Regions from separate parts of the Pantoea sp. X-Soil-TKNS-1207 genome, predicted to be linked through region 2. Evidence: predicted binding sites of a transcription regulator. Region 2 holds the regulator's gene; each other region holds the start of a gene.
What was found. The regulator PurR, encoded in region 2, represses purine synthesis genes. The targets are predictions, from matches to a motif close to CANGCAAACGTTTGCNTG.
Positions count from the first base shown of each region.

Region 1: cvpA (colicin V production protein) is a predicted target of PurR. The motif match lies at 3,887-3,904, and genes of this name have one in related genera.
Region 3: pyrC (dihydroorotase) is a predicted target of PurR. The motif match lies at 3,049-3,066, and genes of this name have one in related genera.

Region 1 is NZ_AP035958.1:3,025,625-3,032,842, reverse strand. It holds gene AC6I8V_RS14110 (DedA family protein) at 1-620, shown strand, start outside; gene accD (acetyl-CoA carboxylase, carboxyltransferase subunit beta) at 753-1,664, shown strand; gene folC (bifunctional tetrahydrofolate synthase/dihydrofolate synthase) at 1,729-2,997, shown strand; gene dedD (cell division protein DedD) at 2,987-3,727, shown strand; gene cvpA (colicin V production protein) at 3,968-4,453, shown strand; gene purF (amidophosphoribosyltransferase) at 4,490-6,007, shown strand; gene AC6I8V_RS14080 (inverse autotransporter beta domain-containing protein) at 6,668-7,218, shown strand, end outside.
Region 2 is NZ_AP035958.1:1,932,536-1,939,753, reverse strand. It holds gene rnt (ribonuclease T) at 1-627, shown strand, start outside; gene AC6I8V_RS09130 (Grx4 family monothiol glutaredoxin) at 662-994, opposite strand; gene AC6I8V_RS09125 (C40 family peptidase) at 1,362-2,150, shown strand; gene cydH (cytochrome bd-I oxidase subunit CydH) at 2,203-2,292, opposite strand; gene purR (HTH-type transcriptional repressor PurR) at 2,578-3,603, shown strand; gene punR (DNA-binding transcriptional activator PunR) at 3,600-4,511, opposite strand; gene punC (purine nucleoside transporter PunC) at 4,621-5,826, shown strand; gene cfa (cyclopropane fatty acyl phospholipid synthase) at 6,137-7,218, shown strand, end outside.
Region 3 is NZ_AP035958.1:1,627,448-1,634,665, forward strand. It holds gene solA (N-methyl-L-tryptophan oxidase) at 1-557, opposite strand, end outside; gene bssS (biofilm formation regulator BssS) at 663-917, opposite strand; gene AC6I8V_RS07475 (hypothetical protein) at 1,206-1,475, opposite strand; gene dinI (DNA damage-inducible protein I) at 1,622-1,867, opposite strand; gene pyrC (dihydroorotase) at 1,936-2,982, opposite strand; gene AC6I8V_RS07490 (lipoprotein) at 3,119-3,682, opposite strand; gene grxB (glutaredoxin 2) at 3,796-4,443, opposite strand; gene mdtH (multidrug efflux MFS transporter MdtH) at 4,533-5,735, opposite strand; gene rimJ (ribosomal protein S5-alanine N-acetyltransferase) at 5,984-6,574, shown strand; gene AC6I8V_RS07510 (DUF480 domain-containing protein) at 6,593-7,218, shown strand, end outside.

The DNA.
Region 1 (7,218 bases), 1.1 Mb from region 2:
ATGTGCATTTGGCCGAGCTGGTGGCGCAGTACGGCATCTGGATTTACGCCATTCTGTTCCTGATTCTGTTCTGTGAAACCGGTCTGGTGGTAACGCCTTTCCTGCCGGGCGATTCGCTGCTGTTTGTTGCCGGTGCGCTGGCGGCGCTGCCCGGCAATGACCTTAATGTGCATCTGATGGTCGCGCTGATGGTGATTGCCGCGATTCTCGGCGATGCCGTCAACTATACTATTGGCCGGGTGTTCGGTGAGCGGCTGTTCAGCAAGCCTGACTCGAAGATTTTCCGTCGCAGCTACCTGGACAAGACGCACGCGTTCTACGATCGTCACGGCGGCAAAACCATTATACTTGCGCGCTTTGTACCAATCGTGCGAACCTTTGCCCCCTTTGTGGCAGGGATGGGACATATGTCTTATCGCCACTTCGCGCTCTTTAACGTTGCGGGCGCGCTGCTGTGGGTGTTGCTGTTCTCCTACGCTGGCTACCTGTTTGGGGATTTGCCGGTGGTGCAGGAGAACCTGAAACTGCTGATCGTCGCCATTATTGTGGTGTCGGTGCTGCCAGGGGTGATTGAGGTCTGGCGTCATCGTCGTCAGGCGCGCCAGCAGAAGTCCCGGTAAGCCCGTAACCAGATTTTTATCCACAGCGAGAACCGGTTGTGGTTTAATGAGCGACATTTACGGCCTGCTGAAGGCGATTTCAGCAGCAATGAGAAGACTGGACCAGGTCAGATTTAAACAGAAAGGTCATCAATGAGCTGGATTGAACGCATACTTAATAAAAGCAATATTACGCCGACGCGCCGCGCCAACATCCCGGAAGGGGTCTGGACCAAGTGCGACAGCTGTGGCCAGGTGCTGTACCGCGCCGAGCTGGAGCGTAATCTTGAGGTCTGCCCGAAGTGCGACCACCACATGCGCATGCACGCCCGTGAGCGCCTGCATAGCATGCTGGATGAAGGATCGCTGGTAGAACTGGGCAGCGAGCTGGAACCGAAGGATCTGCTGAAGTTCCGTGACTCGAAAAAGTACAAAGATCGTCTGGCTGCGGCTCAGAAAGAGACCGACGAGAAAGATGCCCTGATCGTCATGAAAGGCCAGCTGCACGGTATGCCGATCGTAGCTGCCGCCTTTGAGTTCTCCTTTATGGGCGGCTCAATGGGTTCTGTGGTTGGCGCACGTTTCGTGCGTGCGGTTGAGCAGGCGCTGGAAGACAACTGCCCGATGATCTGCTTCTCCGCCAGTGGCGGTGCGCGTATGCAGGAAGCGCTGATGTCGCTGATGCAGATGGCGAAAACCAGCGCAGCGCTGGCGAAAATGCAGGAACGCGGTCTGCCGTATATTTCGGTACTGACTGACCCGACCATGGGTGGCGTCTCTGCCAGCTTCGCGATGCTGGGCGATCTTAACGTGGCGGAACCGAAGGCGTTGATCGGCTTTGCCGGTCCGCGTGTTATCGAACAGACCGTACGCGAAAAACTGCCGCCGGGCTTCCAGCGCAGTGAATTCCTGATTGAAAAAGGCGCGATCGACATGATCATCCGTCGCCCGGAAATGCGCTTTAAGCTGGCAAGCCTGCTGGCGAAAATGATGAACCTGCCAGCGCCGCTGCAGGATGGTGATCAGCCGGACACTGCGGCTGAGCCGGAGAGCAATGAGGCCTGACAGGCAACGGAAAGGCGCAGCAATGCGCCTTTTCACCAATGCACCGTAAAAGTTAACGGGACACATGGACACTCTTCACCTTCCTCAAGCCACGTCGCCTTTGGCCACGTGGCTTCATTATCTTGAACACCTGCACTCTCAGACCATCGAACTGGGTCTGGATCGTATTCACCGCGTCGCCGCACGCCTTGACCTGCTAAAACCTGCCCCGTTTGTCTTCACCGTTGCCGGGACCAATGGCAAAGGCACCACCTGCCGTACGCTGGAAACCCTGCTGATGGCCGCCGGTTATCGCGTGGGCGTCTACAGCTCGCCGCATCTGGTGCGCTACACCGAGCGGGTGCGTATTCAGGGTGCCGAACTGGATGAAGCGCAGCACAGCGCCAGCTTTGCCGCCATTGAAGCCGGGCGCGGCGACACCTCGCTGACCTACTTCGAGTTCGGCACCTTATCTGCCTTTAATCTGTTCCGTCAGGCCGGGCTTGACGTGGTGATCCTCGAAGTCGGCCTCGGCGGACGGCTGGATGCCACCAATATCGTCGACGCCGATGTGGCGGTGATCACCAGCATTGCGCTCGATCACACCGACTGGCTGGGACCGGATCGTGAAAGCATTGGCCGCGAAAAAGCCGGTGTCTTCCGTGGCGACAAACCGGCGGTAGTGGGCGAACCTGACATGCCGCATACCATTGCCGACGTGGCGGCGGAGAAGGGCGCGCTGTTGATGCAGCGTAACCGCGACTGGCAGTGGCAGCAGCACGGCGATAGCTGGTCATTGCAGGATGCGCAGGGTGAACTGCGCGATCTGCCGTTGCCGCAGGTGCCGTTGCCCAATGCCGCGACCGCCCTGGTCGCGTTGCGCGCCTCAGGGTTGCAGGTCAGCGAAGCGATTATTCGTCAGCATCTGCCGCTGGCCATTTTGCCGGGGCGTTTTCAGACGGTCAGTGAATCACCGCGTGTGATCCTCGATGTGGCGCATAATCCCCATGCCGCTTATTATCTGGCTTCACGTCTGGCGGAGTTGCCGCGGACGGGCAAGGTTCATGCAGTGGCTGGTATGCTGCATGATAAAGATATCGCTGGCACGCTGGCGGCGCTGGCGCCGCAGGTAGATCGCTGGTACTGCGCCCCGCTTGAAGGGCCGCGCGGTGCGACAGCGGAGCAGCTGATCGCCCATCTGGCGAGCGGCGAGGCGTTTGCGAGCGTCGATGCTGCCTGGCAGGCGGCGCGCCAGCAGGCTCAGCCCGAGGATGTGATTCTGGTGTGTGGTTCTTTCCACACCGTGGCACAGGTAATGGAATCGATGGCAGCGGAGAACGGCAGTGGCAAGTAAGTTTCAGAACCGTTTGGTCGGCACGGTGATTCTGGTGGCGGTTGGCGTCATCGTATTGCCCGGTCTGCTGGACGGTAAGAAAAAGCACTATAAAGAGGAGTTCGCTGCGATTCCGCTGGTGCCGAAACCGGACGACCAGCAGGACAGCGAGATGGTGCCGCCGGTGACGCAGTCGCTGCCGGCCCAGCCGCCGGAAGGGGCGGGCGCAGCGCAGAGCGAAACCAACAGCAAAACCACCAGCCCGGTGGAGAACGGCACAACCCAGCCGACGCATAACAGCGAACCGGCGGTGGTGACGCCGCCACCGGTGCATCAAACCGCGCCGGTACAGACGCCGAAGCCGAAACCGATCGAACAACCCAAACCGAAGCCGAAACCGGCAGAACCGAAGCCGGTGGAGCAGCCGAAGCAGGTTGAGCAGCCGAAGCAGGTTGAGCAGCCGAAGCCGGTGGAAACGCCGCAGCAGAACGAAGAGGAAGCGCCAAAAGGCCAGGCCTATGTGGTGCAGCTCGGCGCGCTGAAAAACGCGGCGAAGGTGAATGAGATCGTCGCGCAGCTGCGTCTGTCGGGTTATCGCGCCTTTACCGTGCCGTCCACGCCGGTACAGGGACAGATTACCCGCATCTATGTCGGCCCGGACGCCTCGAAAGCGAAGATGCAGGCCGCCGTCGGTGAGCTGAAAAGCCTTTCCGGCCTCGGTGGAGTGGTGAAGCCGTATAGCACGCGTTAAACCATTGATAAGCCGCGCCAATAGCAGAAAAAGGCGTGGCTTTTCATCAGGAAGATAACAAAAAATTATTTTATTTCAGCGGGTTATGTTGCTGAGATGGCTGGGGGCGAGGAAAGTTTTTTTCATCGCCCTTTTTATGGATGCAGAACCGGAAAACCCTACGCAAACGTTTTCTTTTTCTGTTAGAATGCGCCCCGAACTGGATGCAGGGGTGCAATCGCGCTGGCGCTGGAAGAGTTCATGATCTGGATTGATTACGTCATTATTGCGGTAGTTAGTTTTTCGGCACTGGTCAGCCTGATTCGTGGGTTTGTCCGGGAAGCCTTATCTCTCGTTACCTGGGGATGTGCGTTTTTTGTCGCCAGTCACTACTACGCCTACCTTGCAGTCTGGTTTACAGGTTTTGACGACGAACTGGTTCGCAACGGCATCGCCATCGCGGTGTTATTCGTTGCCACCCTGATTGTGGGTGCCATCGTGAACTATGTGATCGGCTCGCTGGTTGAAAAGACCGGCCTGTCGGGAACCGACAGGGTGTTGGGGGTCTGTTTCGGGGCGTTGCGTGGCGTGCTGATTGTTTCCGCCATGCTGTTCTTCCTTGATACATTCACCGGCTTCTCGAAAAGCCCGGACTGGCAGCAGTCCCAACTCATTCCCCAGTTCAGTTACATCATCAGATGGTTCTTCGACTATCTGAAAAGCACGTCGAGTTTTATACCCCGGTGACGCCACCGGGAGTGCGGCTAATGAGGAAATGACAACATGTGCGGTATTGTTGGTATCACCGGTTTTATGCCAGTAAACCAGTCGATCTATGACGCGTTAACGGTGCTGCAGCACCGCGGGCAGGATGCCGCCGGCATTTGTACCATCGATGCGCTTAACTGCTTTCGCCTGCGCAAAGCCAATGGTCTGGTGAGCGACGTCTTCGAAGCACGCCACATGCAGCGTTTGCAGGGCAACATCGGGATTGGCCACGTACGCTACCCGACAGCAGGCAGCTCCAGCGCCTCTGAAGCGCAACCATTCTATGTGAACTCACCTTACGGCATTACGCTGGCGCATAACGGTAATCTGACCAACGCGCACGAGCTGCGTAAACAGCTGTTCGAAGTGGGTCGCCGTCACGTTAACACCACCTCAGATTCCGAAATTCTGCTCAACATCTTTGCGCAGGAGCTGGACCGTTTTCAGCACTACCCGCTGGAAGCAGACAACATTTTTGCCGCAGTAGCCGCAGTGCACCAGCAGGTGCGTGGCGCTTACGCGGTGGTTTCGATGATTATCGGTCATGGCATGGTGGCGTTCCGCGACCCGAACGGTATCCGTCCGCTGGTGCTGGGCAAACGTCAGATTGCTGATGGCCGCACCGAGTATATGGTGGCGTCCGAGAGCGTGGCGCTGGATACGCTGGGCTTTGAATTTATCCGTGACGTCGCGCCGGGTGAAGCGGTGTACATCACCGAAAAAGGCCAGCTGTCGACGCGCCAGTGCGCCGAGAACCCGAAAAGCAATCCGTGCCTGTTCGAGTACGTTTACTTTGCTCGTCCTGACTCGTTCCTCGATAAGATCTCCGTCTACAGCGCACGCGTCCGTATGGGCACCAAGCTGGGCGAAAAGATCTCACGCGAGTGGGAAGATCTGGATATCGACGTCGTGATCCCGATTCCTGAAACCTCCACCGATGTGGCGCTGGAAATTGCGCGAATTCTCGATAAACCCTATCGTCAGGGCTTTGTGAAGAACCGCTACGTTGGCCGTACTTTTATCATGCCGGGTCAGCATCTGCGCCGCAGCGCGGTTCGCCGTAAGCTGAACGCTAACCGTGCCGAATTCCGTGGCAAAAACGTGCTGCTGGTGGATGACTCCATCGTACGTGGCACGACCTCGGAGCAGATTATCGAGATGGCCCGTGAAGCGGGCGCAAAACGCGTTTATCTGGCTTCTGCTGCGCCGGAAATTCGTTTCCCGAATGTGTACGGCATCGACATGCCAAGCGCCACCGAGCTGATCGCTCACGGGCGTGAAGTGGAAGAGATTCGCCAGCTGATCAAAGCCGACGCGCTGATTTTCCAGGATCTGGATGACCTGATCGAAGCGGTTCGCGAAGAGAACCCGGATATCGCCCAGTTCGAATGTTCTGTCTTCAACGGTATTTACGTCACCAAAGACGTTGACCAGCGTTATCTCGACTATCTCCAGTCGCTGCGTAATGACGACGCGAAAGCCATCGCGCGTCAGACCGAAGTGGAAGGTCTGGAATTGCATAACGAAGGTTAAGTTCTGCCGCCCGCTTTTAATGCATGATTAAAAGCGGGCATCTCTCTCGTCTCATCGTTTATTCCCTTCTTTGCTACAACTGCTCTCAGATTAAATTTTATTATAAAGCTGACAAAGTTAAGTCAGTTAAATGAATGCCGTCTGAATTTACATTCAATGTGTTATCGATTTTATATCAACCAAAAATGACGTTCTTTTTGTTTTTTTGTTAAATCCTATTTTGATTATTTAATAATTCATTTAAATCTCCTGATTTCAGGCTGGTTGTCATGCCTTTTATAGCTAACCTTCAGCGCGTCAGGCGGCCTGATATCAGAACAGATGTATCTGAATAAATAAAGGCAGGGCAGTGGATTTGCTGAGGCTGAAGAATTACGAACAATCTCATTACCTGTTTTTCTGACAGTGAATTGAAAATGGCGGGCGAAAAACATGGAGCAAGTGCGGGTCCTGTTCTGTGCATTTTTTTAGCCGCGTCTTTTAATTCACTGGGGTGATTAGAAAATGAGATTTAAGAAATTTAAGTTCTCCGCTATTTATACTGCAATGATTTTGCAGCTTCCGCTTGCATCATTGGTTATGTCAGATATTGCCCACGCGAGCATTGACAGCTCACAGAAATTGAATGTACAGACCCTGATATTAAAGCCGGGTGAGCGTGTGGCGGATATTGCCCGTCAGAACAACCTGTCGCTCGATCACTTATGGGAAATCAACTCTTTCGCGTTCAATGATAAAGCCACTTTCCTCGCGGCTTCCACTGGGGAGACGATCTGGCTGCCGGTTGTGAAACCCGCCGCTCAGCCCAAGGCAAAAACCACTCAGCCGGTTAAGAAAGCACGCCAGGCGGATCGGCAGGCGGACGCCAAAGTAAACGATAAGACCACCGATGCACGTCAGTTCAGTCAAAGCCAGCTCACTTCTCAGGCAGGCCAGCAGGCTGAAGCCTGGCTAAATGGTTTTGGCGGATCTTCGCGCGTTGCCATTGGCGCGGACGAAAACTTCGCTAACTACAGCTATGCCGCGGATGTGCTGGTGCCCTTCTGGGACAGTCGCGATCTGTTAGTCTTCAGCCAGCTGGGAGGCCGTCGCGCTGACGATCGTACCACCGGCAATTTTGGTCTGGGCGTGCGTTATTTTGCTGATGGCTGGATGCTGGGCAACAACGCCTTTTATGATAACGATTTCACCGGCAACAACCGCCGCGTTGG
Region 2 (7,218 bases):
CGCGGCTTTTATCCCGTGGTCATCGACGTCGAAACCGCCGGTTTTAATGCGAAGACCGATGCCCTGCTTGAAATTGCTGCGACCACACTCAGGATGGACGAGGACGGCTGGCTGCACCGCGACGAAACGCTGCATTTCCATGTCGAACCTTTTGAAGGCGCGATTCTGAATCCTGACGCGCTGGCGTTTACCGGGATTGATCCCAGCAACCCACTGCGTGGCGCGGTGAGTGAATACGACGCCCTGCATGCAATTTTTAAGATGGTGCGCAAAGGCACCAAAGACAGCGGCTGTAATCGCGCGATTATCGTGGCGCACAATGCCACCTTTGATCACAACTTTCTGATGGCAGCCGCAGAGCGCGTCGGCCTGAAACGTAACCCGTTCCATCCGTTCGCCACGTTTGATACCGCCGCATTAAGCGGGCTGGTGCTGGGTCAGACGGTGCTGGCAAAAGCCTGTAAAGCGGCGGGCATGAATTTCGACAGCACTCAGGCGCATTCCGCTCTGTATGACACCGAGCAAACGGCCATTCTGTTTTGCGAGCTGGTGAACCGCTGGAAACGGCTGGGCGGCTGGCCGCTGCCGTACAGTGACGATGAGTCGGCAGACGACGCCGAAGAGTGACAAAAAAAAGGCCGACGATTGTCGGCCTTTCTCATTATTCTGCTTCTTTATACTTCTCAGCAGTTTCTTTGATCAGCGGCAGGAGTTCACCACGCTGGAACATCTCAACGATGATGTCGCAACCACCAACCAGCTCGCCATCAACCCACAGCTGCGGGAAGGTTGGCCAGTTGGCGTATTTCGGCAATTCAGCACGGATATCCGGGTTCTGCAGGATATCAACATACGCGAAGCGCTCACCGCAGGCAGACAAAGCCTGTACCGCCTGGGCAGAGAAACCGCAGCTTGGCAGTTTCGGCGAACCTTTCATGTACAGCAGGATCGGGTTTTCTGCGATCTGGCGCTGAATTTTTTCAACAGTACTCATTTTTGCCTTCCTTAATCCGTCACTTCGTGTTTGTTTATTGTAGCGACTTCACCCCCGCACTGAAAACGGGATTTTGCATCGCGATGCTGATAATCGCCATGTTTGTTAAGTTCCGGCATGACAAATAACATTTTCATATCATTAATAAGCATTAACCGATTAATAATTAGCAATAATTGTGCTGTGTTAACCGGCTGAAATCGCTCATTTTTGCCCCATATCGAGTCTCGTAACAGATTAATGGAAAAATGCCTTACCTTTTGGAAAAAAAGTGGATTAGAATCATCACGGCACTGATCATTGATCAGATTATTCTAACTTAGCCGCAGGCTGTTTCTTATCAGACTGCTTAACCTGTAACCGGACTATGCGTTTACTTATTACGCTTTTGATACTGGCTTTCGCCCAACTGTTTTTTAATGTGGCTTCTGCTTCCCCGCAGGCGCCCGTCAATGTCAGTTTGCATAAAGCAGATAAAAAGAGTGCGCGCGAAGATGAACGTCGCAAACGACGTCCGGTGAAAACCAGCACGAAAAAATCCCGTCTGGCCAGCGTTCAAAAGTTAAGACTGAAAAAACAGCCGAAAACCGAAACCGCACTACACAAAACCACCAGCAAAAAATCCCTGCTGAAACAATCGTCGAAGAAAAAATATGGTCATCAGCGTCTGGCGAAAAGAACGTCCGAGCTGGATGAGGATACTGGCGATCTCACCACCATCAAAATGAGCAAGTCACACCGTCAGCGCTACCAGAAAGCGCGTGAAACGGCGATGAATAAGCTGATGGGACAGATTGGCAAACCCTACCAATGGGGCGGCACGTCACCGCATACCGGCTTCGATTGCAGCGGCCTGGTGTGGTATGCCTACAAAGATCTGGTGAAATACAAATTCCCGCGCACCGCGAACGAGATGTACCACCTGCGCGATGCGGCACCGATTAAGCGCGATATGCTGGAGAAAGGGGATTTGGTGTTCTTCCGCATTAACCATCGCGGCACCGCCGATCACGTTGGGGTTTACCTCGGCAACGGCAAATTCATTCAGTCACCGCGTACCGGTAAAGATATTCAGATCAGCGCGTTAGGCGAGGATTACTGGCAGAAGCATTATGTCGGCGCGCGGCGGATGATGACGCCAAAAACCATTCGCTAAACATGAGATCGAAAAAAAGCCGGACACTGATTTTCAGGTCCGGCTTTTTTTATTAATGAAGGATCGCGGTGAAGCTGAACACGATGATCATTAGCAATGCGCCAACCGTAGTACCCAGCGCCAGTTTCAGGTCTGTACTCATCACAACTCCTTAGTCACATTAATTGAAGGGTTAATGCGATTTTCGCACAGCGCCCGGTAAAAATCTCGTCTTATCCGCGCCAGCTTGCTAGAATCGCCGCCTTTCGTTGCGCAACAGATTTTGCGCACGCTGTGTTTGCGGCAAGATGAAGCGATATTGACTGATAGTTAACGCCTTTTTCAGTCCTTAATGCCCCCAAAATCGGGGCGCAAAACCATTAGCAGACGCAAACGTTTAACAATATACTTATCAGTAAGTTGCGATAAGCCCGGGAGTACCATTTTCATGGCAACAATTAAAGATGTGGCGAAACGCGCCGGTGTCTCCACCACCACCGTTTCGCATGTCATCAACAAAACGCGTTTTGTCGCGGAAGAGACGCGTAACGCCGTATGGGAAGCGATTAAAGAGCTGCATTATTCGCCGAGTGCCGTGGCGCGCAGCCTGAAAGTCAACCACACCAAAACGCTGGGGCTGCTGGCAACCTCCAGCGAAGCGCCCTATTTTGCTGAAATTATTGAAGCGGTGGAAAACCACTGTTTCGATCGCGGCTATACGCTGATTCTCGGCAATGCGCATAACGATCTGCAAAAGCAGCGGGCCTATCTGTCGATGATGGCGCAGAAACGTGTCGATGGCCTGCTGGTGATGTGTTCTGAATATCCCGACGACCTGCTGACCATGCTGGAAGAGAACCGCAATATCCCGATGGTGGTGATGGACTGGGGTGAGTCGCGCGGTGATTTTACCGATACCGTACAGGACAACGCTTTCCAGGGGGGCTATCTCGCCGGTCGTTATCTGATTGAGCGCGGCCACCGCGACATTGGCGCGATCCCCGGTCAGATGGAACGCAACACCGGTGGCGGCCGCCATGCCGGTTTTCTTCAGGCACTGAATGAAGCAGGCATCACCGTGCGCCCTGAGTGGATTGTGCAGGGCGATTTTGAGCCGGAATCCGGCTACCAGGCGATGCAGCAGATCCTTAACCAGAAGCAGCGCCCGACCGCAATCTTCTGCGGTGGCGACATCATGGCAATGGGCGCCATTTGCGCCGCCGACGAGATGGGTTTGCGCGTGCCGCAGGATATTTCCGTGATTGGCTATGACAACGTGCGCAACGCCCGCTACTTTACCCCAGCGCTGACCACGGTCCACCAGCCCAAAGCGCAGCTGGGCGAGAAAGCGCTGGAGATGCTGCTCGATCGCATTACCAGCAAGCGTGAAGATCCGCAAACCATCGAAGTTCAGCCGACATTGATTGAGCGTCGCTCAGTGGCTGACGGCCCGTTCCGCGACTATCGCCGTTAAGCAACGGTTTCGCTCAGCCATTCGTGGTTGAGCGTCTCTGCATCGCCAAGATAGGCCAGCAACCAGCCCAACGCCGGAGAGGCGCGCTGTTCTGACCAGCTGACGCAGCAAGGGCTGTCCGGAAACGGCGTTGGCAGCAGCAATTCGGTTAAGCCGCCGCTGTCCAGCAGCGGCCGGGCTAAATGACCTGGCACCATCCCCACGCACAGCCCGGCCAGCAAGCAATCCAGCCCGGTCTCCCATTCCGGCACCACCAGGCGACGCTGATTATCCAGCGTCCAGGTCATGCGGCGCGGCAGCGCCCGCGAGGTATCCTCCAGCACCAGCGACGGCCAGGCGCGCAGTGTCTCCTCATCCAGCAACGCGCTATTCGCTAACGGATGATCGGGGCTGACAACGCAGCGCCAGTTAAGCGCCCCCATATCCTGAAAGGCAAAACGTCCCCCCACCGGAATCGCCTGGGTGGCACCAATCGCCACATCAACCCTGCCGTCCGCCAGCGCATCCCAGACGCCATTAAACACTTCGTAGCTGATAATCAGCTCCATATCGGGAAAGTGGCGATAAAAATCTTTCACCAGCTGCCGGGTACGTTGCGGTTTAACGATACAGTCAACCGCAATGCTGAGCTGACCACGCCAGCCATTGGCCAGCTGCTGACACTGACGCCGGGTGGCCAGCATTTTTTTGATAACACCGCGACCTTCGCGCACAAAATGCTCGCCCGCAGCGGTCAGCACCACTTCCCGATGCTGACGTTCAAACAGCGGCACCGCCAGCCAGGTTTCCAGCTGACGGACCGTATAGCTGATGGCAGAAGGTACGCGGTGCAGCTCCTGCGCGGCTGCGCTGAAACTGCCGGTACGCGCCACGGCATCCACCACCTCAAGGGCATATTCTGACCACATTTTTTTGCCTGCAAATTTTTTGATAGCACTTTGCAAATATTAGCGTTTCACAAAGGCCGCCGCACCCTTTTACACTCCCCCGCGTTCAACCTGCCAAAAGAGAATTACCATGTTGTCATCAAAAGGATTTCTACCCTGGCTTGCGTTACTCAGCATGCTGGGCTTTCTTGCTACGGATATGTATCTGCCTGCATTTGGTGCTATGCAGCAGGATTTTGCCACCGCACCCGGCACCATCAGTGCCAGCCTGAGCCTGTTCCTGGGCGGATTTGCCTGTGCGCAGGTGTTCTGGGGACCCCTTTCCGATCGTTTCGGCCGTAAGCCTGTTCTGCTGGCGGGATTAGTGATTTTTGCCCTTGGCTGCCTTGGCATGTTGTGGGTCACGGATGTACGTCTGATGCTGGCCCTGCGTTTCGTGCAGGCCGTAGGCGTGTGCGCTGCCGCAGTGAGCTGGCAGGCGCTGGTGGTGGATCGTTATCCGCGCGCGCAGGCGAATAAGGTGTTCGCCACCATTATGCCGCTGGTAGCGCTCTCTCCCGCGCTGGCTCCGCTGTTAGGTGCCTGGCTGATGGGCCATTTTCACTGGCGCAGTATCTTTGTGCTGCTGACGCTGATCACTGTCGTGCTGTTGATAGGTACCCTGAAACTGAGCAGCCCTGCCCGTTCCAGCGCGGCGCGCGTTGCGCAACCCGGCTGGCTGAGTTTACTGGCTTCGCGGATTTATAGCGGCAACGTGCTGATCTACTCCGCCTGTTCCGCCAGCTTTTTTGCCTGGCTGACAGGCTCGCCGTTTATCCTCGCCGATGCGGGCCTCTCCCCCGCGGATATCGGCCTGAGTTATATACCGCAAACCATCGCGTTTCTGATTGGCGGCTTTGGCTGCCGCGCGTTGCTGAATCGTTTTCAGGGCAAACAGCTGCTGCCGTGGTTGCTGGTGATTTATAGCCTGAGCATTATCAGCCTGTTTGCCGTCGCCCAGCTGCCAGCCCCTGCCCTGTGGGCGTTATTGCTGCCGTTTTGCGGTATGGCGCTGGCTAACGGCGCGATCTATCCGATTGTGGTGGCCAGCGCTCTGCTGCCATTCCCTCACGCCACCGGTAAAGCCGCTTCGCTACAAAACCTGCTGCAACTGGGGCTATGCTTTGTGGCCAGCCTGCTGGTCTCTGCCGGTCTGCATCAGGCGCTGCACAGCACCAGCCTGGTCATGCTCGCCACCGTCGCCCTCGCCTGGGCCGGTTACGGCTGGCAACGTGTTGCAACAAACGCACAAAGTGATGTTGCTCACAACTCTCGTCCCTGCGAAGATAATCACTAAGGCAACGATTTTAGTTAGCATACTAACGATAAGTCGTTGAATATTGACCCACGTAAGCATATACTGCGTGGGTCAGCATTTCTGTAACAAATCAATAACATAATTGTATTAATTTTAAGCGACTCTGTCGCTGGGATGGCGTCTGCACGATATTCTTCCCCCTGTGTTGTGGCAGACATTTCTACTCAGATTCATACCTCTGTAAAACGTCGGATATCTGGCGCACGGATTTTCCGTGAGTTCTCTCACAAGCCTGGAGAAATTGACTATTCTATTTCTCAGGTTGAATCGGACAGGTGATGGAGAAGCTATGAGTTCATCGTGTATAGAAGAAGTGAGCCTTGAAGAAAACCACTGGTTTCGTATCGCCCATGAATTACTCGAACGGGCCGATATTGCCGTAAATGGCACTCGCCCCTGGGATATTCAGGTTAAGCATCCGGATTTTTTTAAACGGGTCCTGCAGGAAGGATCGCTGGGCCTCGGCGAAAGTTACATGGACGGCTGGTGGGATTGCGAAAATCTCGATATGTTTTTCCACCGTGTACTGAAGCATCATCTGGATCAGCAATTACCTCATCATTTTAAAGACACGCTGCGTATTGCGGCGGCGCGTTTAACCAACCTGCAATCGAAAAAGCGGGCCTGGATAGTCGGCAAAGAACATTACGATCTCGGTAATGATCTTTTTTCGCTGATGCTGGACCCCTTTATGCAATATTCCTGCGGCTACTGGAAAGATGCAGAAACGCTGGAACAGGCACAGCAGGCGAAGCTCGATATGATCTGCCGCAAGTTGCAACTTGAGCCAGGCATGACATTGCTGGATATCGGTTGTGGCTGGGGCGGGCTGGCGGAATTCGCCGCACGCAATTACGGCGTTAAGGTGCATGGCGTGACGATTTCCGCCGAGCAACAGAAAATGGCGCAGGAGCGTTGCGCCGGTCTGGATGTCACCATTCTGTTGCAGGATTATCGCGATCTCAATTTGCAGTTTGATCGCATCGTGTCAGTCGGGATGTTCGAACATGTGGGTCCGAAAAATTACGCGACCTACTTCGACGTGGCCGATCGCAATCTCAAGCCGGACGGTATTTTCCTGCTGCATACCATTGGGTCAGTGAAAACCGATATGAATGTCGATCCCTGGATCGATAAATATATCTTCCCGAATGGTTGTCTGCCCTCAGTACGCCAGATTGCCGATGCCAGCGAGTCGCATTTCGTGATGGAAGACTGGCACAATTTCGGCGCGGATTATGACACCACGCTGATGGCCTGGCATCACCGCTTTCTTGAGGCCTGGCCGCAGCTGGCAGAAAAATACGGTGACCGTTTTAAACGCATGTTCAGCTACTATCTCAACGCCTGCGCCGGAGCCTTCCGCGCACG
Region 3 (7,218 bases), 310 kb from region 2:
CTGGTGGTGACCTGTTGCAAATCACCCGTGCGGCCAATGCTGGTCACCGGGCAATTAAACAGCTGGGCGCAGCCCGCTTTTTCCGATAGATCGATCCAGCTACGTACCGCCTGTTCGCATTTGAGAAAGCCGGAATTGGGTTCGAAGACGCCAATGTAGCCATCCGGCACCGAGAACTGCGGCCAGCGCTTGCGGACTTCATCCGCCTGCAAAATCTGCACATCCAGCTGCCAGACGCGGGCGCTATCGATAACGTTTTGAATAAAGGGAGAGGTGATGGGGGCCAGATTGAGAATACCGCTGCGGTGCATAATGCGTTCGCCGCCCTGACGTTCCAGCTCATCCCACAATGTCTGCGCGCGCAGCACCAGCGGGACGTAGCGCTCGCCTTCGCCATAGGCATGGCGAATCAAACGCGTTTCACCGTGATGGGTGCCCTGAGTATGGGGCGGGTGGGCGCTGTCGATCATCAACACCGCTAAGCCCGCCTGGGTAGCGTAGAATCCGGCGGCGGCTCCGACCGAACCACTGCCAACCACAATCAGATCATAAACCATACGACATCACTCCTGAAAAACGGTGAATTTTTTCAGTAGCATAGCAAAAGATAGCGCCCATGAAAAAGGCACCCTTGGGGGTGCCCTTTCACGCGATGGCAGAAATTAATGCTTTAAATTATCGCGTTGGTATTGCTCTGTGGACTCAATTTTTGCAATGCCAGCTTCGAGTATGGAGATAAATTGTCTCGCCACGTCCGTGGTCAGCCAGTAAGTAGGGCCCACATCAGCTTCTTCTTCTTTCTGATCCTGCGATGATAGCGAGTGCAGGCGGATCATCATGGCGTCATAACTGTCTACGGTGCTAATGTCCCATCCTACCAACGGATGAGTCTGAATGACGTCTTTATTTCTGTCCATTATAACCTCCTTTTTACTCGTTAAACGAAGTGCTTCTTGAGGTTCAATGCGGCTTTTTCTTGCACTAGCGAGATAATTATAACATGAAACGAACGGTACAATAGTTAAAAAATGTGGTGAGCAAATTTCTGGCAAAAATAAAGGCTAACGAAATACGAGTTAAAAAAATAATTAATAGCCCGGCGAAACGGGCATTTTATCGCGCCAACCTTAACGGCGGCTGAAGAAGTTATCGGCAGAGAAGTCGCATAACTTTAGGAGGACTCTGGAACCGCTTACGCGGCGGAATTATCCCTGCGAGTTATCGGGCAACACGCCAATACGTTTCTGGATCTCTTCCGCCAGGCGTGAAAACTGCTGCTGTAACTGCTCGTCATGATTCTGGTTTTGCGCTTCCAGCGACAGATTGTGCACCAGCAACTGGTTGGCGCGATCGTCCAGGCAGAACGTCAGGCTGGCAAAAGCATTCTCCAGCACGGTTAAACGGCGCTGCTGCTCGCTAATTAATGCCAGCAATTCACCAAACGTCATCGCCTCTTCGGGTTTTTCGTGAGTCATGGGTAAAACGTCTCCTGTTAGCATGACGCGGACAAAAAAAAGGGGATCACTATGGATGATTCTAGATGCAGCGACTTTTTCTGGCGAGGGGAATTAAAAACAAAAAAGCCGGGTGGCGAAACCCGGCAAAAACTGCGCAGTGGCGGTTAATCGGTAATAAACCAGTCGTCGGCGCTTTCCCAGGTTTCCTGCAGGATATCGCTAATGCGTTCGCGATTTTCTTTGCAGCCGCCAAAAACGCTCAGCTGATTGCCGCTGGCATAGCGGACTTTGACATGGTGTTCGTCATCAGGGAAATCGCGCGCGATGCGGCGGGTAAGCTCTGCGCTCAGGGCATCAAGTGCGCCCGCAGGAAGGGGCTGAGTTTTTGCTACGGTAATTTCAACACGCATAAACGCCTCCGGAATAATATACTGGTTATTTGTACAGTAAAATTATCCCGAAGGCAAGCATCAGCGCGTTATTGCTTTACGCGCCAGTTGAGAGTCTCACCGGCGAGGAAGGGCACGAGGCTGTCATCGGCGACGGCGACAGTTTGCTCCACGGTCCACGGCTCACGTACCAGCGTCAGCGTTCCTTCGTTAAGCGGCAGGCCGTAGAAGTTCGGGCCATTCTCAGAACAGAAGGCTTCGAAATGTTGCAGCGCATCCAGCTCCTCAAATACCGTGGCATAAGCCGGTAACGAAGTCGGCGCGTTAAACACCCCGGCGCAGCCGCAGCTGGCTTCTTTCAGATGGCGCAAGTGCGGCGCCGTATCGGTACCGAGGAACACGCGACGGTTGCCGCTCGCCACCAGCTTACGCAGCGCTTCCTGGTGAATATTGCGTTTCAGGATCGGCAGGCAGTAGAGATGCGGGCGCACGCCGCCAACCAGCATATGGTTGCGGTTGAACATCAGATGCTGAGGCGTAATGGTCGCGCCCAGCAGCGCATTACCTGCTGCCAGGTATTCAGCCGCTTCTTTGGTGGTGATGTGTTCCATAACCACTTTCAGAGCAGGGAACTGCTGACGCAGCGGCTCCAGCACCGTCTCAATAAAACGTGCCTCACGGTCAAAAATATCAATGTGCGAGTCGGTCACTTCACCGTGTACCAGCATCGGCATCCCGATCTGCTGCATACGTTCCAGCACGCGGGCGATGGAGGCGATATTGGTCACGCCATGGCTGGAGTTGGTGGTGGCGTGCGCCGGATAGAGCTTCGCCGCGGTGAAAACGCCTGCGCGGAAACCCTGCTCGATCTCATCGGGATCGAGGGAGTCGGTGAGATAGCAGGTCATCAGCGGCGTAAAGGCATGTGCGGCCGGTAAGGCGGCGAGAATGCGATCACGATAGGCAATGGCCGCAGCGACGCTGGTAACAGGCGGAACCAGGTTTGGCATGACAATGGCACGACCGTTCACTGCACTGGTGTAAGGCAAAACCGCCTCAAGCATCGCGCCATCGCGCAGATGGATATGCCAGTCGTCAGGGCGGCGAATCGTGATTTGCTGGGGTTGGGCTGTCATTCAAAAAGGCTCCGGCTGAGTAGAAAACGAAAGGCACGTTTAGGCCGGGGAGTAATCATAAGGATGTGGGCAACCGTTTGCACGGGATTTTATGCGCAGAAAGCAAAACCGCGCCAGTGAGGCGCGGTTGCGGGGGTTAGTCGGTGAAAGGAATCACCAGCTGGCCAGGTTTCACTTCCAGACCTTTGGCAAATTTCTTCGCCAGCGCTTCGCCTTTGCTGCGATCTTCGCTTAACACGTAGGCGGGTTTTTCATTGAAGTAACGTTTCAGCGATTCGTTGAGGTACGGCGTCAGCGTTTTCATGATCGACGCCATTTTTTCCGGCTGTACCTGGGCATCGACAATCTCCATGTCATGCAGATAAATCGCCCCTTGCTGGGCATTGAACACCGGCTGCGCCTTCATTTTCAGCTGCATTTCCGCCTGTTGCGGACCAAACAGCGAGCTGACATTAATTGTGGCTTTGCCCGTCAGGGTGATTTTGCCGGGTTCTTCGCGGCCAATCTGGCTGCTCAAATCGCTCAGCACGATATGCGCATTCACCAGCCCGGAAACACCCACATCTTTCTCAAAATTGTTGTGCTTCTGGAGCGCCTGATTTACTTCCTGCTCGCTAATGGTGTATTGGGTTAATTGATTACAACCGGCCAGCAGCATGGCAAACAACAGGGCCAGCAGCCCGGCAAACGCCTTCTTCATACTTTCCTCGTCCTGATCGATACGGCATATACCGGCCATAGCGTGCCTGAATCAGGGCTGGGTGTCACCAGGAGAGAGATGAGAAACGTCTGGGCGCTTCTCATCAGGCAGGGTCAGGCAGCGATGGAGGAGAGCAGATTGACCTGGGTCTGTTTCGCCATATTGTCGCGATAATCTGCCACGCGGCTCGGCCATTCGATACCGGCCACCAGCGTCAGCGAACGTAACAACGGAAACAGGTTGATATCATCTTCCGACAGCTCGCCGTTCACCGCATTGGGTTTGACGATCAGCTTATCCAGCTGACGCAAATCGTCGCTGATGTTCTTGATCAGCCCCGGCGCGTGTTTGCGCAGTTCGCTGAAGTCACCGATGTTGGCCTGCTTTTTCTCGCGGAAATAGTTGCGCGCTTCCGGCGTGGCAAATTCGGCGAAAGCGGCATCGGCAATGCGCGGCAGCAGCAGCTTGTTCACATAACCATTTACGTGCCGCAGCCAGTCCCTGATGGCCGGGTTCGCTTTGCCGTTCAGCAACGTCTCGCCATCCTGCTTATCCACCAGACGCACGATATCCATGCTTTCCGGCATGGCGCTGCCATCGGCTTTTTGCAGGATCGGCGCCATCTTCTGACCAATAAGTTTTTTTGGTGTGCTCTCGTCGTCATTGAGCATCACGACCAGCTCGACGGGCAGATTTTTCAGCCCAAAAATCATGCGCGCTTTGACGCAGAAAGGGCAGTGATCGTAGATGTAGAGTTTCATCCCGTTTCTCCATTGGTTCTCAGGGTGACAGACGTCACCCTTTCTACAGACGTGCGGGAAGTATGGGAGAGATTAGCGGCAGGGGCAAATTAGCTGCTGTAAAGCGCCGGGGCCACTTCGCGCGGCTGGAACTGCCACCACAGCGCCAGCAGCGTCACGCCACCCACCGTACTGAGCAGTATCCAGGGCAATTCCGGCAACGCCAGCTGCTGGCCTAAATCGAACATCCAGCCGCCGCCGGAGTAGCCAATCAGGCCGCCGATTGCCAGCCCGAGACGGCTGAAACCCATATAACTGCCACGGGCGCGTGGACTGGCGAGTGACGCGCTGAGGGTTTCACGCGCCGGTTCAGCGATGATTGAACCGAAATAGAACACCGCAATGAGCAAAAACAGCGACGGCAGGGTGGTGGTCATGCCCACCGGCAACAGGCTGATGGTCATCAGCAGCAGACCGGCCATCAGACGCGTTTCCAGGCGGAAGCGCTTCTCACTCCAGCGCGCCAGTGGATACAACAGGCTGAGCGACAGCAGCGCTTCGATGGCATACATCCACTTCACCGCCGCCGGTGCGCCAGCGACCTGATTTACCATCACCGGCAACATCAGCATCACCTGCACGGCGAGAATGTAGTAGCCGGTCAGCGTCAGAACATAGAGACGAAAACGCTTGTCCTGCCAGACGCGTTGCATCCCTTCACGCATCGCTACCCGTTCGGTGGATAGGCGCCAGGCCGGCAGCCAGATGGCGTTAAATAACGCGGCACAGACAAACACCGCCGCGCCCACCCAGCACACCAGACGGAAATCCCACGCCAGCAACCAGCTGCCGATCAGCGCGCCCAGCACCGCACCGGCGCTGTCCTGCATCATCAGCAACGAGAAGAAGCGACCGCGCTCAGGGGGACGCACCAGTTTCACCACCATGGCGCTGCGCGGGGGATCGAACAGGGTGCCGCCGAGGCCCGACAACAGACACGCCAGCCACAGCAGCCAGGGTTCGTGCGCCAGTGCCATACAGGCAAAACCGGCCGCACGCATCAGCATACCGGTAACGATCAGCGGGCGTGCGCCGAAGCGATCGGCAATCGCGCCGCCAAAAATACCGAAGCCCTGCTGCACAAACTGGCGCAGACCGAGCGCAATGCCAACCATCAGCGCGGCCCAGCCAAGCTGTTCGACGAAGTGAATAGAGATGAGGGGAAACACCACGAAAAATCCCAACACCACCAGCATGTTATCGACCAATAAAAATGTTTTACCGAGGCGTCGTGCCTTTGCAACCCGAGACATGCTAGATCCTGAGCAAGTTAAGAGAGGAGAAAAGAGACCAGTTGGTCCATTTTCCGCCTGCGCAGAGGGGAAAGACAGGATTCTCAGGATGATATTTTTTCATCGAATCCGCAGGAAAATTTATCCTGAACCAGGATGAATTCAGCAGACTGCGGCGTGGGGTTTTACCGCAGGCAGGGTGGCGGTTATAGTGAGAAGTATCGCCGCTGGCGTACTTCCTTCTTAAGCCATGGATTTCAGGAGTCAAGATGTTTGGCTATCGTTCTGCTGGGCCGCGCGTGCGCCTCACTACCGATCGTCTGGTGGTCCGTTTAGTTCATGAACGTGATGCCTGGCGGCTGGCGGATTATTACGCGGAAAACCGCGTATTTCTCAAGCCCTGGGAGCCGGTGCGTGACGAAAGCCATTGCTATCCGTCCGGCTGGCAGGCACGTCTGGGGCTGATCGCCGACATGCACAAGCAAGGCTCGGCGTTCTATTTTGTGTTGATGGACCAGGAGGAGCGCGAAGTGCGTGGCGTCGCCAACTTCAGCAACGTGCTGCGCGGTTCATTCCACGCCTGCTATCTCGGCTATTCCTTGGGGGAAAAGTGGCAGGGACAGGGCATGATGTTCGAGGCGCTGCAAACCGCGATTCGTTATATGCAGCGTCAGCAGCATATTCACCGCATCATGGCGAACTATATGCCGCACAACCAGCGCAGCGGCAATCTGCTGGCGCGGCTGGGATTTGAAAAAGAGGGTTATGCCAAAGATTATCTGTTAATCGATGGCCGCTGGCAGGATCACGTACTGACAGCCTTAACCTGGCGCGAGTGGACCCCGGACCGCCGCGGATAATAAAAAGGGAGCAATTCGATGAAAATGGCCTTATCGGCGCAGGCGCTGCGCGTTATTGGGTGCCTGCTGGAAAAGCAGGTCACCACCCCGGATCAATATCCGCTATCGCTTAATGGCGTGGTGACTGCCTGTAATCAGAAATCCAACCGCGAACCGGTGCTGAATCTGAGCGAGAGCGACGTGCAGTCTCAGCTGGATGAGCTGGTGAAAAAGCATCTGGTCACCGCCAACAACGGCTTTGGCCAGCGCGTCAGCAAATATGAACAGCGTTTTTGCAACTCAGCGTTTGGCAATCTGCAACTCAGCAGCGCCGAAGTGGCGGTGCTGACGCTGCTGTTTTTGCGCGGCGCGCAGACGCCTGGCGAGCTGCGCACCCGCAGTGGTCGTCTGCATGAATTCAGCGATATGAATGAGGTCGAGTCGACGCTGAATGGTTTGATCACCCGCGATGATGGCCCGATGGTGGTGCGACTGGCCCGAGAACCCGGCAAACGCGAAAGCCGTTATATGCATCTGTTTGGCGGTGAAGTGGCGGAAACCCCTGCTGACGCCAGCGAGACGGATAGCCCCGGCCTTGAAGCGCGTGTCGCGCAACTTGAAGAAACCGTGGCCCAGTTGCAGGCGCAGCTGGAACAGCTGCTGCA